Regions from separate parts of the Heyndrickxia sp. FSL K6-6286 genome, predicted to be linked through region 2. Evidence: a T-box and tRNA genes for the amino acid it is inferred to sense, from the RefSeq annotation. Region 2 holds a T-box; the other holds one or more tRNA genes.
What was found. The T-box of region 2 lies ahead of metG (methionine--tRNA ligase). A T-box ahead of a tRNA ligase gene usually reads a tRNA of that ligase, here a tRNA-Met.

Region 1 (12,066 bases), 2.4 Mb from region 2:
AAAGCAGTGGGATTGTTTAATACATATGTGACAAACTTAGTTTTATCTTTTAATTCTCCTCTTGCTTCATATACGCCTCTTTCTGGCTGTAATGAGACACTGTTTACTTCCCCTTTTTCTAAGTAAGAAACAAACTGATCATATGATATATTTTCTGTTGACTCATTGTTATTGTTAAAATAACTAACAATCCCAATAAGGACTAGAAAGAGTAATACATAAAAGATGGTATTTCTAAAAATTCTACTCATTCCTTACCTCCTCCCACGATCAAAAAACTATCTTCAATAGTATCATAGAAATTCTTAACTTTACAACAATTTGCATATATGGATAGAATCTTCCTCACCACATAACTTTTATTCATATACCCTTTATTTTAAACTTATTCACTTTTGTTATACACTTCAGGTTTTAAAACGCCAATATATGGGAGATTTCTGTATTTCTCAGCATAATCTAATCCATAACCAACAACAAATGCATCAGGCACATCAAATCCTACATAATCAGCTTGAATGTCTGCTTTTCTTCCAGAAGGTTTGTCTAAAAGAGTGACAATCTTTATCGATTTTGCCTTACGATAACGGAACAACTCAACCAAATAGCTTAATGTAAGACCGCTATCAATGATATCCTCGATAATTAAGATATCTCTTCCTTCTACAGAAGTATCTAAATCCTTTAAAATTTTCACTTCTCCAGAAGATACCATAGATTTACCATAGCTTGAAACATCCATAAAGTCCATTTCTAAGTAAGTATCCATTTGTTTTAATAAATCAGACATAAATAATGTTGCGCCTTTTAGAACTCCAATTGCCAAAGGAAATCGATCCTTATATTCAAGTGACAATTCTTTGCCTAATTCTTTTGTTCTTTGTTGTATTTCTTCTTCGCTAATTAATACCTTTTCAATATCCTGTTTCATTAAAATGTTTGCCTCCTAGGAGAATGTTTGCTTAAAGTATTGTAAGATATAACAAGTTTGCTCAAATGTTGGCAATATATCATAGGTAGATTTCTTTAACTTAGGTATCCATAATACATCGCCCTGTTGGTCAACAACAATTGGCCATTCATCCCTTTTTTCTCTTGGGATTTTTTCATCAATAAATATATCCTTCACTTTTTTGGATCCATTTAGTCCTTTTACCTTCATTCGGTCCCCAGCTTTCTTATTTCTAATTACTAAGGGCAGCTGGATATCCTCCAAATACATACATGTTTGATCCTGTAAAGAAGGATTTTCAGTTACCTTTCCCTTCAGAAACCTAACACAATAGCCATTTGGTAAGTCTACTTCACTGTTTAAGGACAATTTCATTTCATATGTATGGTTTTGGTTCTCCTTTATAAAAGAGAATGTACACTGCTGATACGATCTCCTTACCTTTAAACCTAAGGGAAGATCTAAGCGTCCAGATGGATGATTACTTAATAATAATTTAAGAATATCATCTGTATGTACCGCAGTTACAAAGGAAGGATTTTCATTGTAAAGATAGTTTAATATTAGTTGAATCCCTCTTCTTTGTAAAGGCAAAGGCATTTCAATAAAAGATGGAATTTCTATCACTACTTCATTTTTCATTTTATTCCATAATTTATTCATTTTTTCTAACGTTAATTCCTGCAAAAAAGCTTCATCAGATAATATCTCTTCACTAAATCGCTGAAAATGCTCGTGAACATGGTTATTCTCTTTTTTTAAAAAAGGTAATACATTTAATCGAAACCGATTCCTAGTATAATCCTGTTCAAAATTACTTGAATCAATTCTTATGCTTAAATCATGAATATGGCAGTACTCTTCGATTTCTTTTTTCGTAACACAAAGGAGAGGTCTTATAATTTCTCCGTTTGCGAAAGCTCTCCGTAGCGGAATCCCTGCTCTTCCTTTTCCTGTGCTCCCTCGAGTCAATCTCATTAAAATAGTTTCAATCTGATCATCACCATGGTGTCCAAGTAAAAGCTTATTATGCTGGTATTTTTCCATAATATCCTGAAAAAAATGATACCTGTAGATTCTGGCTGTTTCTTCCATGCCTTTGTTTAGGGCACCCATTTTCTCTTGAATATTAATTCTAATTGCTTCACAAGGAATGTTCCATTGTTTGCATAATTCTTGAACAAATAGAAGATCATTATACGAATCCTTCCCTCGTAGCATATGATCAACATGGGCAGCACGGATGGATATATTATATATATTCCTTTTTTGAACTAGATAGTGCAGTAATGCAACAGAATCAGGTCCACCTGATACACCTATAAGAACTGAATCCCCCTTTGTTATCAACGTATTCGTTTTAATAAAATCATCGACTTTTCTTTCAAACGGTAACATTTATACTCGTTCCTTTTCAGCGAAAGTATGACCTTTCCATTCTATACACTAATTGTACCAATAATCCTCTTTAATTTATCTATTTAATTGTGACATTTTTTCTTTCACTACATTACACTTATAATAGCTGTTCATATATATATATAAAGTATAGAAAAGATACGAGCACAATAATAACAATTGTTTCAAAAACTCGTGATGCTCTCTTCTTCTTACGTGATGTTTGCCTTGTAGGCGTAACCTGTTTATTTACTTTTGCTCTTCTGCTTGATGGAATAGAGTTTCTATTTTTCACCGGCTTCATCGTATCGTTAGACAAAACCTTTAGTAGATCTTTCCTCATGTCTAATGCGGAATAATATTGACCATCTATCGCATCAAATAAAATATTTTCATAGATAGCCATCTCTGGCTTTCTGCGAATCATCCTTTTCAATTGTTCGACACCATCACCCTTTTTAGAAAACCGCGCAGGATAAAATAAGTTTATTATGACCATTGATAGAGCAAATAGATCATAGGAAGGCTCTGCCTTTCTCGTTCCTGCTCCCCAATATCCTCGATCAAAAAACTCCGTAAACTCCTTTATGGCTCTTCCACTTAATGTTGTTCCTCCAACATCAATACAACGAATTTTTGTTGGCGAATGAGTGATAATTAAATTATCTGGTTTAAGATCACCAAATACCCAACCTTCTTCATGTAACCGATGTAGATCCTGTAATAATTGCAACATTAATACACCCGTCCATGAATGTCCCTTTTTTTGAATGAAGTCTAATAAATGCGGTCCCTGGATATATTCCATTACATAAAAGGGAATCTTCATTTTTGGCGTTTCCCAATCGTCAATATCTAACAAAGAAGGCCCGAGGGCAGACCCTTGGACCTTAGCAAATGCTTTCAGAACATTTACTTCTGAAGTGACAGACATAGTGTTATCACTCATCTTTAGTGCTACAAAACGATCATTGCTTTTTGCTAAATAAACAATACCATTGGCACCAGACCCCAATAACCTCACTAAAATATAACTTTTTTTATGCCATTTTCCTGTGACAGTCGTTCCAGCAGGAAAATTAAATTGACTCTTCAAAGTATTGTTCGTCATCATTTGAAAGCAATCCCCTTAAAGAACGTTTTTTCTTAAAATATGTCATAGCTTCTTTAATAGCTGGTCCAGTTGGTGTGATGCCACCTACACTAAGCTTTGAAAAGACACTAGTCAAAGATTCAAGATTTGGAGTCCACTCTAGCAATTTTTCGACATCTTTCCTTTTCCCAGGAAATACAAAGACTGAAAATTGATTATTTCCCATTCGTGCATTTAAACTTAAAGATAGATCCAGCAAGGCTTCCTTAACTGTTGGTAGCTTATGTTTCATACTTGCACTTGTATCGACAAGAACCAACAAATCTAAATCTACTGTTTCACCCAATTCATCCACTACTTCCATTACCTCACCTCTTTGTTCGGGAGGTAATTCCTCCATAGAAGTAGACTTTCCTAAAATTTGTTTTAATTCCTTATTAACTACTCCTTGTAGAGTTTGGGTCATTGCTTTTCTCGTTACCATTTGAACCGTTTGTGATAAGATTTGCGAATAAACAATTTGACTAACACCACCACCTGATAAGGCAATTCCTTCAATTTCACTCATACCCTTTTCATCGATTACATCATTCTCCATTACACCAATGACGTTAACAGTAATCCCTTGTTCATTTGCAAGAGCTGCCATTGCAACCGGATCATCTCCCTGATTCGAGCACCCGTCTGTAATTAATAAGATTTGTTTTAATTTAGCTGTCTTCAAAGGTTTCCCCGGTTTCCCCTCCCTGATTCAATCGATTCCCAATCATTTTCCTATTACCCATCTTCGACGAATTGGAGGGATTTTATACTATAATATGTTTCTCTTTTATGAAATCATTTCCTTTCCTTTTCCCGCCGGAATGGCAGCCCATTTCGGTGTATTATGTTCAAGCTTAGCCACTACAATGGTCATATCATCATCAATCATTCCGGAACGTGTTCGAATAACCTCCTCCATAATTAAATCAGCAATTTCTTGAGGATCTTTTGTCTCAATTTCTCTTATTTTTCTTCTCATCCATAAATCATAGTTTTCCACATGTTTCGGTCCTTCAAAAATACCATCACTCATCATAATCAAAAGATCTCCAGCTTTCATTTGTTCTAATACAACATCTACATCAAATTCTTGAATCATTCCCATCGGCAAGTTACTAGATTCAATTTTAATTACTTTATCTCCTCGTTTAATAAAGCTCGGTGTTGAACCAATCTTTAAAAATCTAACACTAGCATCCTGAAGATCAATCATTGCAAGGTCCAAGGTGGAAAAAATTTCATCTGTTGTTCTTAATGACAATACAGAATTAACCGATTTAATAGCAACCTTTTCTTCAATACCTGACTGCAATATCTTTTGCAGAAGACGAAGAGTTTCATTACTTTCTTGATGAGCACGCTCCCCATTTCCCATTCCATCGCTTATAGCCACTGCATATTTTCTCGTTCCCAAATCAATTGTGGAGTAGCTGTCGCCGGAAACGAATCCCCCTCCTTTAGCTGCATGTGCGACTCCTGTTTCGACAACAAATGCCTGTGCAGAACGGAAAGTGACATAGCAAAATCCATTAGGATAAGATGCACATTCTTCTTTTTGAACGATAATCGTTTCTCCTAAAATATCAGATAGCAATGGAGCGATAATTTTTTCACATTCACCATGTCCATTACAGTAAGGAATGGTCATATCAATATCTACATTCCCCACATTTAAGCTATAAATTTCCACCTGTTCAACGTCAAGACCAAAATCCTGAAGGCTATCTAGGATCATTTCCTCTTGCTTATGATGATTCTCACGTTCACGCTGTATTTCCTTTGCAAAATCACCCATTACCTCTGAGACACCAAGTAATTGCTCTGCAACTAGTTTTCGGCTCTCCTTTACCTGCTTTTTTAACTTTTGATTTGCCTGGTAAAAAGTAAGTTCCTGAAGAATCGCATCCTCTACTTTTTTTGATTTAGAGCAATGCTTATCAAGTTCTCGATGAACCCTCTGAGGTATCACCCCTTCCCCTTTATCTGTTTCATATATAACTTTTTTCATTAAATCATAGGTTTTATTAAAGTTTTTTGCCCAGCATTGCTCCTTTTTAAAACAGTTTTGACATGTCCTTTCAGTGACATTGCTTAAGAAATAATCCAATTCCTGATCCTCATGATCGAATTCCCTCCACTGATCAAATTGTGAGAAGCTCTTGGATAGCGCTTGGAAAACGGATGAAAATTGCTCCACCCTATTCACGGTAATGTCCCTTATTTTTCGGATGTATTGCTGCTGCTCCTGAGTATATTCATTTGTACCAGGTATATGTTTTGCAAGCTTTGATGTTAAGGACTTTGGGGTTAAAAACAATAAAAAAATGGCTATAGATGATTCATAAATATTAACGATCAATGGCGTCTTTACTTCCCCATACATTCCAATAAGTAATGTTGCAATAAGCAAGCCTACTGCTGTACCGATCTTTTTTCCTTCTTTTAGAAGCCCGCCTAATAAGCCAGAAAAGGCAAGTAAGCTCATTTGATAAAAGCTCGAAACATTCGCTAAGCTAAAGATAAGTCCAGTAACTACTCCTACAGTCGAACCTACTGTTGCACCAGCAACAAAAGCTAAGAGAAGTACTAAATATCTAGATAAGATATGCTCTACAGACAAATCATAAATTGTCCAACCAATGGTACCTGTTAATACAGAGGCAAATAAGATAATTAAACTAATGACTTCCTCCGTTTTTAATGTCTTTTTTCTTTTTCTTAGTGATATTAATGGAATACATTGCATAAAGATAAGTGTAAGTATGAAAGTTAGACTAGCTTCGACTGCGGCCATCATTCCATCATATAATGTGATGTTCTGATTACCTGCTATATAGAAGTATCCACATTTCGATAAAAAGGAAACGACAAATACATAAAAAGGAATTACCTTTATTTCATCTTTATGTAGTCTTCCTATCGTTTTATATATGAGTAAGAAGACAATCCCTGATATGAGTGTGTAAAATGCATTTCCCATCGAAATACTTAATGAACCTGCTGCTAAGCCAAACAAAACAATTGGGGACTTTTTTCTTCTCATCATGTAAACAGACGCGAAAAAAGGAAGTGAAAAAGGTGTTAAGTGAGATAAAATCAATGCCCTTCCCAATAAGAAACCTATGAGTAGCAAAACAATACCCTTTTGAAAGAAAATGACTCCTAGCTTGAGTTGAAGTCGACTCACTCCTTTAGAAAACTCCACTTTTGTTTCCTTTAGATTTACATTCCGTCCTGGTTCAATAAAGGTATGTTCCATTTTTGCCATAATTCACACAACTCCCTATCTCATTTAGTTGTTGTCTATTATAAAATGGACAAGCTTAAAACTTTGTCAAAATAGAGAAGCGAATTGAAAGAAAAGTTCGACTTTGTTCTGCGAAATGCCTAAAAACTAAACAAGTTTTTAAATAGATATGTAGTTTAGATTCATTAAAGCTTTTTAAAAACCTCACAAAAATATATTGACATAATTTAAATCGCTCTGTATTATAGAAATTGTGCTTTTAAAGTAACTTGTTTTACGGCGGTGTAGCTCAGCTGGCTAGAGCGTACGGTTCATACCCGTAAGGTCGGGGGTTCGATCCCCTCCGCCGCTATAAAAATTATTAGAGTGGCCCGTTGGTCAAGCGGTTAAGACACCGCCCTTTCACGGCGGTAACACGGGTTCGAATCCCGTACGGGTCATCATACAAAAAAGGGAATCAGCATATATGCTGATTCCCTTTTTTTATGCATCTAATTTCCTAGCAAGAATATTTTTATATATAAAAAAGGTAGGCCTAATCAATAGTCCTACCTTTTCATTACGTTCACCTGCTATATATAAATAGACAGCAAGTTAGCCACGTCTAGCACCACGGCCACCACGTTTTGATTCTGTATTACGTTTTAATGATGACAAACGATCTTCACTATCCTTTAAAAAACGAGCCATTTTTTGTTCAAAGTTTTCTTTCGCACGAAAATTATTATTTGATTTGTTTTGACGTGGACGCTGGGTTTGTGTTTGCTCCTTGGCTTTACGTATTGAAAGTCCAATTTTGCCATCCTTCTCAACATTGATCACTTTTACTTGAACTTCGTCACCGACTTTTAAATGTTCGTTAATATCTTTAACATAATTATCGGCTACTTCACTAATGTGAACAAGTCCTGTTGAGCCTTCTGACAGTTCGACAAACGCTCCAAAATTTGTGATGCCTGTTACCTTTCCTTGTAACTTGCTGCCTACTTCGATTGACATAAAAAATTATTTCCTCCTTAAAAAGATAAAAAATAAACCTTAATCTATATTATAGCCAACGTTAAAAAAGGGTGTCAATAAGACTCATCTTCTTCCTTATCTTTAGGCTTGGGAATATTAAAGATAATTTCTCCATCTTCTGATAGAAAATATTCACTTCTAGCCAGCTTAGCAATGTATTCGTCATCATTTAATTTCACGATCTCATCCTTTAACAATGCATGTTTCTTATCTAATTGAGCGATGGTCTTTTCAAGTTTTTCTTTTTCCATTTTCTTTTCACTAAGAAGGTCATTTCTAGATATGAGTGTAGAAATCAACATATACGAAATGGTTATCATTAGTAAAAAAAAGATAGCTAGTCTTCTAAATAGTAATTTTTTCCTTTTAGCCAACACTTTTTCTTTTACATGGTGCTGTGTCATATATGCATTTTGCATTGGTGCAATATTTCGCTTCGCTTTCTCACCCATTCTCATACCTCCTTTACAAGCACATCTCATTAGTAGAATTATCTCTTAAATATTTTAAGAATGGTTTGTAATCCTGATATAGTTTTATTCGTTGCTTTTTTCACAATACCTGCAATTAAATTATAAGACTTTTCGATTATTTTTTTAATGGATGTCGGAATTGCTCGCCATAAAAGATGGACTATCCAAATTATTGGTTTAAATAAAATCTTTACCATTAATAATAACACCTTAAGAATGGTTTGTACAAGGGCATAAAGGGCTTTTCCCATCCAAAAAACAACGGTTATCAGTAGAATAACTAGCCATTTTATAGGACTATAAACAATTGTCATAAATAAATGACTGATGTAATTGGCAATAGCAACAATAAGATCAATGGAAATTTCCAATAATTTAAGATAAGTGGTCTTCATTAATGCCTGATATGCTGCAAAACCACAGAGTAATGCTACAAAAATATAGAAGCGAATTTCTCCAAAATTAACCAAAAATAAAATGTAAAAGATTAATAAGCCTTGAAGTAACCAAAATAAAACATCATTGATAAATACAATTAACCGTTTTCTAGACCCTCGTTTCAAGAATCGATTATACGTATCAAGGGTGGCACCAAAAAAGCTTCCCATAGAGATCATGGCAAGCATGGTATAAAATTGGGTCGCCAAACTCATCGAAATATTTTGCTAAAGAAGCCTTTAGCTTTCTCCCCATGGTGATCGTCTAAGTATACTAAATCAAATACCTTCCCCTTAATGGATACGATTCCTTTATCGACATCGAGATTTTTCATTTGTAGATTTTGACCACGAATAGATAAGAAGCCCATAACGGTTTCTAATAAAAACTCCTCATTATCAAAGCTTTCAACTTGTTTAACTCCAGTAATGTCTAAAAGTTTTCGGCCCCTCATAATAACATCATGCTCTTGGGACGGTGCTTTATTATTTGATGAACTATCATAATATTGATTCATTTGCTCCCCCACTTTCCTACACAGTTCATAATAAATCCATTGAACAAGCTTTGTAATATGTGTATGACAAGCAGTGTAAAAAAAGAACAATATGAATCATAATTGTGCGGAACATAAACTCAATGAAAGAAGAGGGGATGTTTCGAAGTACTATTTTATTTTAAGCCGACTCAAGTTCCTTTATTTGCATCAAAAGAAGACATTTCCTTATGTTTGCGACATAGATACGTTATTTTGATCTTCCTATTTTTCATTCACAGCTACCCAGTGTCCACCTAATGTTTGTAGCTCTTTTCTCAGTGGAATGAAAGGATTTGCCGGTTTTTATCCTATTTTTGTTAGTGAAACCATTACCTTTGTCACAACATTTGAGAAAAGAGCCTAATATAAAGACTTTTTCGTATAGTTGTTGCTTTGTAAAAAGCCCTACTGCTGACTTTTACACGGGAATAAATGGGTTAGCGTTGTTTTACTGTTTGTAGCTCTTTTCTCAGTAGAATGAAAGAATTTGCTGGTTTTTAGCCTATTTTTGTTATTGAAAGCATTACCATTACTACAATGTTTGAGAAAAGAGCCTAAAAACAGATTCAATGTTCGGAAGGGTCTAAAATCCTCTTAATCATTATTATTCGTATTAAGTCTTTCTTCCTTTAGAATAGAATACATATTTGCAGCATCTTCTTTACGAGTTGATTCTGTAAGATTTAGTACTTTAGCTGTCACTAATTTCTGACCAAAGCGAACCTGCAGTTCATCTCCTACCTTCACATTTGAACTTGCCTTCGCAGTTTGCCCATTAATCGTTATTCTTCCTTGATCAGCTACCTCTTTTGCCAACGTTCTTCTTTTTATTAAACGAGATACTTTTAGAAATTTATCCAACCTCATCGTTGCCATAACTCTCACCTCTTATAATCCTTTTATCTTCGCCTTATTCCAAAATTGATCTAACTCTTCTAATGTGAAGTCCTGAAAAGAACCTCCGCTTTTTACCACCTGATCTTCAATATATGAGAAACGCCTCATAAACTTCTGATTAGCCCTTTCGAGTGCCTCTTCAGGATGGATGGATAAATGCCTCGCCGTATTGATCAATGCAAAAAGTAGATCTCCAAATTCCGAAAGCATATCACCCTTATTTCCATTCTTCATTTCAATTTCAAATTCCTTTATTTCCTCTTTAACTTTTTTCCACGTTTCCTCCGCTTGTTTCCAATCAAACCCATGCTTTCCTGCATATTTCTGCAAATTATATGCACGCATGATTGCGGGCAACCCTTTCCCTGCATGATTCGCTATAGAATCATGCTGATCTACTTCACCATGTTCCTTCGATTTAATTTGATTCCAGTTTTTTACCACATCATCCTCATTAGATACCTGTACATCTCCAAATACATGTGGGTGTCTTCGAATCATTTTTTCCGAAATATTCTCGATTACATCATCAATAGAAAACATTCCTTCGTCCTCACCAATTTGAGAATGCAGCATTACTTGAAGCAATACATCACCAAGCTCCTCAATCATATGATCAATATCATCTTCATCAATTGCTTCTAGTAATTCATAAGATTCCTCAATTAAATACTTCTTTAATGATTGATGAGTTTGCTTTTTATCCCAAGGACATCCATTAGGACCTCGTAATTGGGCAATAATATCCCTTAATACTGTAAATTCCTTTAATTGTTCCTTATCCATTGGTGGGACATACAAGCTCGTTAAATTATTTAACTCTACTTGTCGATCCAACTCATATAATGGGACTTTTTTAATATTTTCTTCATTACTTCCTGCAGCTGTTACAATGACTACCTCATAATCATCGGGGTATTTTTCCATTAAAGTTAATTTCACATCCGAAGCAACATATGCATCATACACTTGTCCAATAATGAGATGCTGAGTTGAACGGAGATCATTTTTATGTAAATCGGTACCATCTAATAATTGAAAACCTTCAATAGGATCTGCTTTTACAGAAGTAAAAAGAGCATCTATAAAGCTTTGCCCCCCACCTATTTTAATAGTAATATTATTTGATGGCCCTTCTTCCAACAATAATTGTACCGTTTTCTCTGCAACTAAAGGATGACCGGGTACTGCATAAACAATTTCTTCATTTTGTGCTTCCGCTATAAGCAGATTCTTAATTTGCTCATAGACTTGTTCAAATTGATCGTTTTGTTCGTATATATCATCAAAGCTAGTATATTTCATTCCTTCTCGTTCTAGCTCCTGTACAACCGGATGCTCCTTGGTCCGTAAAAAGACATGCGCTGCACTTGATAACGTCCTGTATACACCTAAAGGAAGCTGATCAATATCGCCTGCACCTAAGCCTACAATTATTATTTGTCCATTCATCATAATCCTCCATTATTTCTTTTTATGTAAAAGATATTTACCAAAAGGAATTTCCTTCACTTCATCTTCTCTAAATAATTTAAAATACCCTATCAAATAAAGATAACAAAATCCACCCAGACAAACTCCACCTAATGACTCAAAAAGACTCCATATTCGGTTAGTGAGATGGAAGTAATCAAAAACATAAGTCCATAATTGAAGTATAAAAGCCATAACTCCAGCACTAGCTAATAGCCTAATAAAAAAACTCCCTAAATTTAGGTGTATGCCTCCTCTTTTTATTTTATAAATAGACAGCAATAAAATAAAGAACAGCGCAATAATTGTGGAAACACTTGCTCCCATCGTGCCGATCTGAGGAATCAATAGATAGTTTCCAAATACTTTTATGATCATTCCAATAATAATAAACTTAGCAGATGATGATAGATCCCCTAAACCCTGTAATATTCCATTTATGGTCAAAATCATCGAGCTAAAAAAGATAGAAATTGAAAAAACCTTTAGTACATT
Region 2 (10,009 bases):
TTCTCTTTCTGTTGCTTAATCAAATTTTATACTTTCCAGTTCAGGAATCGTTTGCAACATTTTTAATATTTCAGTCTCCTTTTTCTTCAACTTCTTTGATTTTAATTGTAAATCCACGACAAAAAGTGGATGATTATCAACTGACGTTACTTTTACCTGGTACGATTTCACATCTAAATGATTTTCGGATAAAATAGTGAGTGCCGCAGAAATCGCTTCATTTGTTCGAACATGAATCGTTAATTTATGAAACTTCGGAAAAACTGGTTGAAATAATCTACTTAAAATTTCTAAAGCAATTAATACTAAGAGCGTTCCAAAAATACTTACAATATACATGCCTGCACCTATCGCTAATCCAATTCCAGCTGTTGACCAAAGTCCAGCTGCAGTTGTTAACCCATGAACGGATTGACGTTGTATAAGAATGGTACCTGCACCTAAGAAACCAACTCCACTGATGACTCCTGCCGCAATTCGGCTTGGGTCTAATTCAATTGTTCCACTATTTACAACATCAAAAAATGCATATTTTGAAACGATCATTGCTAATGCACTTCCGACGGCCACAAGGAAATGGGTACGTAATCCTGCTTCTTTATAACGCTTTTCTCTTTCAAATCCGACAAGTGCTCCCAATATCCCCGCAATTACAAGTCTTGCAATTAATTCAAGCTCTATCATTATATATGACCCCTTTCCCCATTAATTTATGGCTTTGATGATTATGCTATTACAAATCTAACATAGATTCATTTTTCCTTTCTAAAGGTTTGATTAGGTTTCAATCTCACTAGCAAAACTAAGTTACATCTATTTATATATGTTTTATTAGTTTATCCTACTTAAAAAATAAAAAAACGAGTGTATAAAAATATACACTCGAACTTAGTTGCAAGCTCTTAAAATAGAAATCCTGCATTTAATTTATAACTTATGCGATGAAAGTTGCAATTTTCTTTTGGCAATCGTTCCTAAACGCACAGATAATCCTATTGCAATAATTGTAAAGACTATAATCATTACTATTACACCAATCCAACCAAAATCACTATAGAACATACCTCCCACCGTACCACCTATACTTGAACCTATATAGTAAAAGAATAAATAAAGTGACGAGGCTTGTGCTTTATCATGTGTCGATAATTTGCCAACCCAGCCACTTGCAATGGAATGTCCTGCAAAAAATCCAAAGGTAAAAACGGCTATTCCAATAATTTTTAACCAAAGATTTGTATTTAACGTGATACATGCTCCGATTAGCAAAATCAATAAAGATAATTGCAAAATCTTACGTCTACCATGCTGATCAGCAAGCATTCCCATCCATGTCGAACTAAACGTTCCAACAATATATACAATAAAAATAAAACCGACGATTGTCTGACTTAATGAATACGGAGGAGCAATTAATTGAAAGCCAATATAATTATAAAGTGAAACAAAGCTTCCCATTAATAAAAATCCAGTCCCGAATAAATAGATTAATCCTGGCTCATTGAATTGACTGAATAAAGATTTTCCTAATTTAACCACATCAAATTTTCGCGGCTGGAAATGAGTTGATTTTGGTAACGTAAACCAGAATAATAAACTTGCAATTAAACTAATAATTCCAATACCAATAAGGGCAATATGCCAATTAAAATAATCGGTCAATGCTCCACTAATAATTCGTCCTCCCATACCACCGATCGAGTTTCCACTAATGTATAATCCCATTGCCATTCCTAAGCTCTTAGGGTCGATTTCCTCCCCTAAATACGCCATTGCGATGGCAGGCAACCCCGCAAGAACTATTCCCTGTAAGATTCTACAAAGAAGTAATAATTGAAAGTTTGGACTTAATGCTGTAATTATAGCTAAAATAGATGATGCTATTAGGGAGATGGTCATGACCGATTTTCTTCCGAACACTTCTGATAATGAGCCAACTACTAGCATACTTATTGCTAATGCTATCGTAGTAGATGATAAAGTTAGGCTAGAAACCGCAGGTGAAATGTGGAACTCATTTGCTATTTCAGGAAGTAATGGCTGTGTACTCCAAAGGATCGCAAATGTATTAAACCCTCCAGCAAACAAAGCTAAATTGGCCATTCGAAAACTTTTTGTTCCACGTTTTATATAACTCATGATGCGTCTTACTCCTTTATATCTAACAATGTCTTTTTTAGGTTATGAAATATTTAATCCATCATAACTTTATTCTTTACATACTCAATGAACCTTTTTGTAACAGGAGATATATAGCGCCCATCTTTCCAAGCAATACCGATTGTCCTTTCGCAGATGGGATGTTTAATTCGAATTAGCTTAACCTTTGATTTATCTAAGATTGTTAAGTCCGGCACTAATGAAACTCCTAATTTAGCGGCAACTAAACCTGCTACCGTTCCAATCTCATCCCCTTCAAATACTACTTGTGGAATAAAATCAGCTTCCTTACAAAGCTGGTCGGTAATGGTTCGTAAGCCATATCCATTTTTAAAAGCAATGAATGGCTCATCTTTAATCAAATGTAAATCAATTTCATCTAATTTTGCTAAGGGATGATGAATGGAAACGATTAAATATAGTTCTTCCCTTAATAATGGCTGACGAATAATCCCTGGCTGATCTTGGTCAAAAGAAACAAGAGCAACCTCAGTTTCACCACCGTCTAATTGTTCTAATACATGCTGTGATGATGCCTGATTTAATCGGAACTTTACATTCGGATATTCCCGTTGAAATGAGCTCACCAATTTAGGTACAAAACTCACGCCTAGCGAGTGTAAAAAGGATAATGAAATAGTTCCACGATCAGGATGAATACAATCCTGAATTTCTTGTACCCCCATTTCAATTTCTTTTATCGAACGTTCTACCCGCTGGAGAAACATTTTTCCATATTGATTTAAACTAATATTTCTTCCTTTTCTATCAAAAAGTTGCACGCCTAGCTCCTCTTCCAGCTTAGCAATAGATCGACTAAGGGCGGGTTGGGAAACTGAAAGCAATTCTGCCGCTCGAGTAAAGTGCTGTGTGCTTGCAACTACTTGAAAATACTGAATTTGATGCCATTCCATCCGTTCACCCTCATTTACTGCTTTGTTCATTCAACTTCATCATACTCCTGAACACTCATAACTTCCAATTGTAATTTTGCATGATATTTATGCATATTGGTTATGTAGGAAACAAAAATTATTAATACAATATGATGATCTTAAAAAACACCCTCCTGCGAAATAAAGGGCAGAAGAGTGTGTGTATCTTTTTTACTAGTATTTTACCAAAGCTTTGTTCTCAAACATTGTTACTATTTATAGTTAAGTTTTTTACGAATAATGATTGGATGTAAACCCACAGTTGGGCTATACAAATGCAACAAGCTATACGAAATCAGCAAATTTAATAAATTTACTTTACCTTTCTGAACATTTTGTATATAATACAAGAAATTTATCATCATAAATGCTTAGACGAGGAAAAGTAAGATGAGGATGTTTTCACCAGAGAGCTTCGGGAGCTGAAAAGAAGCAAAACGATTCATTTGAACAATGGCCTCTGAGCTTCGTGCTGAACGTATGTATCCATATTAGTAGGTTCAGACGAGTATTGCTACTCGTTATCAAAAGCACAGTATCAAAGCTTTTTTCTTGCTTTCGTACTTGTCGAGACTAATAGCGTGAGCTATTAGTAAATAAAGGTGGTATCACGGGGAACCAAGCCTCGTCCTTATTTGCTTAACAGCAGATTAGGGCGAGGCTTTTTTTATTTTTGGAGTTCTGCATTAGAGAAATAGCGAAGAACAACTATAAAAGGAGGAAATGATATGAATGTATTTATTGGTGGGGCTTGGCCATATGCAAATGGTTCATTACATCTTGGTCATATCGCCAGTTTATTACCAGGTGATATTTTAGCAAGATATTTCCGATTGGCTGGTAGAAATGTTTTATATGTATCTGGGAGTGATTGTAATGGTACACCTATAGCTATACGTGCTAAGGAGGAACAAACAACTCCTAAACAGATTGCTGATTATTATCACAAGGAATTTGTAGAATGCTTTTCAAAGCTTGGATTTACTTATGACCTCTATACAAGAACAGATTCATCTCATCATCATCAAATAGCACAGAAAATCTTTTTGGAGCTGCTTGAAAACAATTTTATTTATAAAAAAGAAATTGAACAAACCTATTGTGAGGCTTGTTCTCAATTTTTACCCGACCGATATGTTGAAGGTATATGTCCAATATGTGGGAATGCTGCTCGAGGTGATCAATGTGATCATTGTTCTACTATTTTGGATCCCATTGACCTACTAGAGAAAACTTGCAAAATTTGTGGAACAATACCTGAAATAAGAAAAACCGAGCATTTTTATTTTTCATTAAGCCAATTTCAAGAAAGTCTAGAACTTTATGTTGCTAATGCTAAAACACATCATTCTTGGCGTGAAAACGCCATTCAATTAACAAATCGTTATTTTCAGGAAGGTCTACATGATCGGGCTGTTTCCCGTGATTTACCTGTGGGAATCAATATCCCTGTAAAAGGGTATGAAGATAAAAAAATTTATGTTTGGATTGAAGCTGTTGCCGGCTATCTCTCAGCTAGTATACAGTGGGGAAAAGAGCATCAAGTTGATGACGCAAAATTTTGGGATGAAGATTCAATATCCTACTATGTTCATGGAAAAGATAATATTCCATTTCATACCATTATTTGGCCAGCCATTTTAATGGGGATTAAGAAAAAATCGTTACCTACACATATCGTTTCGAACGAATATTTAACGATTGAAAAAAAGAAATTATCTACCAGTAGAAATTGGGCGGTTTGGATCCCTGATTTAATCGAACGATACCACCCAGATTCAATTCGTTATTTCCTAACAATTAATGCTCCAGAAAATAAAGATACTGATTTTTCCTGGCGTGAGTTTATATATAGTCATAATAGTGAACTGTTAGGTACTTATGGAAATTTTGTACATCGATCATTAAAATTTATAGAAAAATATTATAAAAGTGTTGTTCCAGATGGAAACATTGATCCTTATTTCGATAATAAAATCGCTAATCTCTATAAATCCGTTGGTAATCAAATTGAAGGAGCACACTTTAAGAGATCTTTAGAAATCATTTTTGATTTTATAAGGGAGGCGAATAAATACTTCGATCAAGAACAACCTTGGAAACAGATTCAAGAGGATAAAGAGGCATGTAATAACACTCTTGCCAATTGCGTCTTTATCATTGCTAATTTAGCACAGTTATTGGAGCCTTTTCTCCCCTTTTCCTCTACTGAATTATTTAAAAAATTAAAAATTGCCAATCCAGTTTGGCAAACAATAAAAATTAAATCCTTACAGCTGGAAATCATCGAACCATTATTTGAACGAATCGACATCAATCAAATTGAATATGAACGGGGAAAATTACTGAACCAATAAATAATTGCCAGGCACTTAGATATATCTACGTGCCCCGGCAAATTCTTTTTTATAAGAAGGTGTATCAATAGGAATGATTTCGACTTGTTTTCCTGCCTCAGGTGAGTGGATCATTTTTCCATTACCAATGTACATGGCAACATGATGGACGTTTCCTTTTCCATGATTAGTGGCAAAAAATAGTAGATCACCTGGTTGAAGAAGATTTGTTTTTAAAACAGGTTTACCTCTCTTATATTGCTCAGAGGCATCTCTTGGTAAGTGCATGCCATAAGATTTATAAACAGAAAAAGTAAAACCAGAACAATCAAAACCGTATGCAGAAGTACCTGACCAAAGATAAGAAAGTCCTAAAAATTGCTTCGCTGTCATGACAAGATCAGTACCTGTTGGCTTCGGAAATTCTGCTTTAGAGGAGTAAATATTCACATCTGTTTTTTTTATCCATTTTACTTGATTGGTAGGTGTATTAACCTGAACCCAATTTTGCTCCTCACTTATAACCGGTAGTTTCGTATTAAAGCTTATTTCCAAATCTTTTTTCTGTTTGTCATCGTATAAATGAGTTGTTCTTACTTTAACAATGGCAAACGGGCATTTTTCATATTTTAATAGTCCTGTATGAATTTGGTCTTTAGGCAGCCATCCTGGATATCCATACTTATTTTTAGCTGTGGCTTGATCCTTAATAGCAATTTGTACCCATTCTCCTTTAGTCCTTAAAATTTGAACCTCTTGCCCATATAATGCTTGACTCTCAGTTTTACCGGTTAGCCAAATCCGTGTCTGAACATTTGGCATACTGTTCGTCCATTTTCTCATATCAACCGGAATGGACAATACTGACTGATCAATGGATCGTTTTGAACCAGGTTCTTTCCAAAGAGTGGCTACAGGTACATTGATATAGCTTTTTTTCACTAATGGTTGACTACACTCAGAACTAGTTATAGCTTCTACAGTGTTATTTCCTAAAGAAAATACAAATGAAAGAAAAAGTGCAAGAATACTAGTCTTCAACCACTTCATCCCTTTCCCCTCCTTCTCACAAAATTTTGCAATTCTAAAAGAAATATAACATATGAAGGAGGAAACAAGTATTATTTTTGGGTAGATCTACCTTTTACTATAAATATATGTGATAAAAGAAATAAATAGATGGATTAATTACGGAACTTTTTATGGTAACTTTCGTACTTATACTAAGGAGTGGGAATAATGAAAAGACCATAGGTATAAGCATAATTAGCTATTTCTATATTTGGGGGGCATTTATTTTATTTATAACATCCATCTTCTATGAATCACATGTAAATGAAATTGGCATTTCAGATAGATTTGGTTTAACTCACGTACCTGAACGATTAATGAGAGTGGTTGTTGCCTTTATAACATTAATTATCATTTATGGATATATGAAATTAAAAAAATGGGGATTTTGGTTAATGATTGTGTATTCTATTCTTTTTGGGACTATAAGTCTAGTGCTGACATTAACCTATAACCAACAACCTTATATTGGCAATATGATCTGGTCTTTTATTGTATTACTTTATACATTATATACACACAAATCTTTCAAACATAGAAAAGTATGCGAGTCCAAAGCTGATTCTAATTACGTAATTAGATAAAAAATGGATCAAGCACTAATACAAAGTGCTTGATCCATTTGTTTTCAGTATGTAGTCTCTATACTCTTTTGCTAAATGCAAAGACGAAAAGGTACCTTCATTTATCTGTTCCACAATTTCCTTCGCTTCATTCCAGGCTAAATTGTATAAGTACTTATCAATTATTCCACTAGCCATAGCCTCTTCCAATTCATCTGCATCCTTTTGAATCATTTCTCCATAGGGAAGAACGATGAGGTCTAGGTATAAATCATCCCAAAATGGACGACCATTCTCCACTCCATTTTGTATACAGATATCAATATACCATTGAATTATTTCACCTTTTTCATTAAACATTGTTGTTACAGCGTGATGTTTATCTTTTGGAAATTGCTGAAGCCACGAGTATCCATTATCGGCAATGCATAACATTTTTTCTCCATAATTTTTATACAATGGTTCTGTTACTTTTATCATTTTCAAGAAAGATAAATATCCTTCGAATGTTTCGGTCTGTAGAAATGTTTGGATATATTCTCTTTCCTTAATACGCTTCCATCCCAGACGATCCCCAAATTTTCTCAACATCTAATCCCCCTTAGTCAACGTTAAAGCCACCATTGTTCCTGTGGTAGCAACACAGTCTGAATACTAAATGAATCTTCAAACCAACTTTTCATTAATGTCCTCATGACTAAATATTCTGAAGCTGAATGAGAAACCCCAATAAGTGACATGGTTGTATTTGGGACATATTCAAGCATTTGATTATATTTCATCCTTCCATAATCGTTATCAATATGACAATGGATCTCACCAGTTATATAGGCTTGTGCCCCCTTCCTTTCTGCTACCTTCATCCAGTCTACTTTGTCTCCGCAGCCCGCAACAATAGCAATCCTTTTAATAGACTCTAGCTGTTTACCTTCGAAATCAACATATGGAATACAAAATTTGTCCTTTAGTGTTTCAATAAGCTGATCTGTATCGGTTTTTTGAATCTCACACAGCAATATTAGGTTTTGATTTTTCTCATTTGGAAGGAACCCATCCACAATTTTTGCATGTAAAGTCTGTGCTATAGCAATACTTGTCCCAAGGCTTTGATGATAGTCTAACGGCTCATGACAGGTATACACTGATAATCTTTTCTTTTTCATTGCCAATAAGTATTTGTCTGGAATGGGGACAAACCCTCTACCTGATTTACCGTTTGGATCACCACATTCCATTAATAACGGATGATGCATGAAAAGAAGATCCCCTTCTTTACTCTCATCAATAAATCGAGTTAATACATCTTCAGTAGGAAAAACAGCTAAAAAAACGTTTTCAACTTCAGCACTTCCCCTGAGCATAAGTCCGTTGAAAAGCTGTGCAAATTCGTTTTCAAAAACTGATGTCCAATCAAATTGTAATGGATCATAAACGGCTGGAATAAATCGACTAAAACCTGGATCACTACCATAGGAATGGATATCCAGCTCACGATTTAATTGGTGTACTATCTGATCTAGTAAAACCATATTCCCTACTCCTCCCTCGTAAAGTCTCAATGTATGAATCACTGCATTCATGATATAAAAGTATTCCGTTCTACACGTTATAACCAATATTTCCAAATGCACTGCAGTTGATATTTATCGTACATGTTAAAGTGAATTCCCTAAATGAATATTTCTAAATTAAAAAAAAGTATTGAAATACTTTTATTTTAACATTTCGTAAAATTATATAAATACGAAAAATTTGTTATTGTAATCAAATGATATTTCTATAATAAAAAAAGTAACCTTTTACTGAGCTTTTATCAGAAAAGATTACTTTTTTTATATATTTTTTTGATTCGTTTTTTGCTCCTGTTAAATGTCAAAAGACCAGAAATATAAGGTTAACGAGCCACACTCTTCCTTAGAATGAAACCATCTTTCTATGTATAAATTATCGAAAGAAGGTGTACTCCTTTTACTTTTAGCTGCTTTTGTAAAGTTTATTGTTATTGCAAAAGCCCCAAGGTAGGCTTAACACTCAAAAAAGGATTCAAACATTCTTATGGAGTTTGCAGCTCTTTTCTCAATGAAATGAAAGTATAGTAGTAGATAGACAATAGGTAAACCTAATCTTAACTAGCAACAATGTTGATAGAGGTGCTTTACTTCTTTATAGGAGTAACAACTGCGAACAAACTATCTGTTGGATCAGATACTTTTACTTCAATGATTTTATATCCATCTTTGCCTTCGTTTTCCCTTGTTATTTTCAACTGAATATCGCTCATTTCGATTTCTCCTCCTTAAAAATTCTCACAGTAGACAGTATATGAAAGAGCTTAAAAAAGGTTCCAATATTTTTTAAAATTTCTCAAGATTTTTATTCAACTAAATAAAATCATCTAATACTTTATGTACAGAATTAATTAAGGCTGACAAAAACATTTTAATGTTTACCCATAAATTAAATCAGGTTATAATGAAAATTATGTAATTTCGGATATCGAAATGAATTGTGCTTATTTGATAACAAATAGATCATTACTGGAGGTGAAAAAATCAACTAATAGGTCAGTTATAATGTGTAAATAAGTACCCACATAAAACTAATTTAACGATTGAAAGGCGAGGAAAAATTGAATACACCTAGTGGAAAACAACGAATCCAACTTGCTTTACTTTTAGGATCACTTGGTCTTTTAGGACCTTTTACAATAGATACATATTTACCGTCCTTTCCTACTATTGTAAAAGATTATCAAACTACTGCTTCACTTGTACAAATCAGTTTAACTGCATGTTTATTAGGACTAGGATTAGGGCAATTATTTATTGGCCCATTGAGCGATGTAAAGGGCCGTCGTAAGCCTTTGCTATTTTTTCTATGCTTATACTTATTAGCTTCTTTAACTTGTTCCTTTGCACCTAATATTTATTTCCTTATAGTGGCA

Region 1: it has a tRNA-Met gene. The T-box ahead of metG (methionine--tRNA ligase) is inferred to sense a tRNA for this amino acid. The anticodon was not compared.

The regions. Positions count from the first base shown of each region.
Region 1 is NZ_CP152029.1:66,505-78,570, reverse strand. It holds gene ftsH (ATP-dependent zinc metalloprotease FtsH) at 1-251, opposite strand, end outside; gene hpt (hypoxanthine phosphoribosyltransferase) at 386-931, opposite strand; gene tilS (tRNA lysidine(34) synthetase TilS) at 947-2,350, opposite strand; gene MHI39_RS00385 (protein kinase family protein) at 2,469-3,461, opposite strand; gene MHI39_RS00380 (VWA domain-containing protein) at 3,430-4,167, opposite strand; gene spoIIE (stage II sporulation protein E) at 4,273-6,753, opposite strand; tRNA gene MHI39_RS00370 (tRNA-Met) at 7,011-7,084, shown strand; tRNA gene MHI39_RS00365 (tRNA-Glu) at 7,101-7,172, shown strand; gene MHI39_RS00360 (S1 domain-containing RNA-binding protein) at 7,327-7,731, opposite strand; gene MHI39_RS00355 (septum formation initiator family protein) at 7,806-8,204, opposite strand; gene yabQ (spore cortex biosynthesis protein YabQ) at 8,243-8,878, opposite strand; gene yabP (sporulation protein YabP) at 8,875-9,180, opposite strand; gene MHI39_RS00340 (RNA-binding S4 domain-containing protein) at 9,796-10,068, opposite strand; gene mazG (nucleoside triphosphate pyrophosphohydrolase) at 10,090-11,550, opposite strand; gene MHI39_RS00330 (polysaccharide biosynthesis protein) at 11,563-12,066, opposite strand, start outside.
Region 2 is NZ_CP152029.1:2,943,106-2,953,114, forward strand. It holds gene MHI39_RS14930 (MgtC/SapB family protein) at 16-687, opposite strand; gene MHI39_RS14935 (MFS transporter) at 928-2,139, opposite strand; gene MHI39_RS14940 (LysR family transcriptional regulator) at 2,193-3,074, opposite strand; T-box leader at 3,459-3,731, shown strand; gene metG (methionine--tRNA ligase) at 3,824-5,452, shown strand; gene MHI39_RS14950 (C40 family peptidase) at 5,468-6,481, opposite strand; gene MHI39_RS14955 (hypothetical protein) at 6,634-7,086, shown strand; gene MHI39_RS14960 (DUF402 domain-containing protein) at 7,102-7,656, opposite strand; gene MHI39_RS14965 (Nif3-like dinuclear metal center hexameric protein) at 7,677-8,594, opposite strand; gene MHI39_RS14970 (hypothetical protein) at 9,221-9,346, opposite strand; gene MHI39_RS14975 (multidrug effflux MFS transporter) at 9,695-10,009, shown strand, end outside.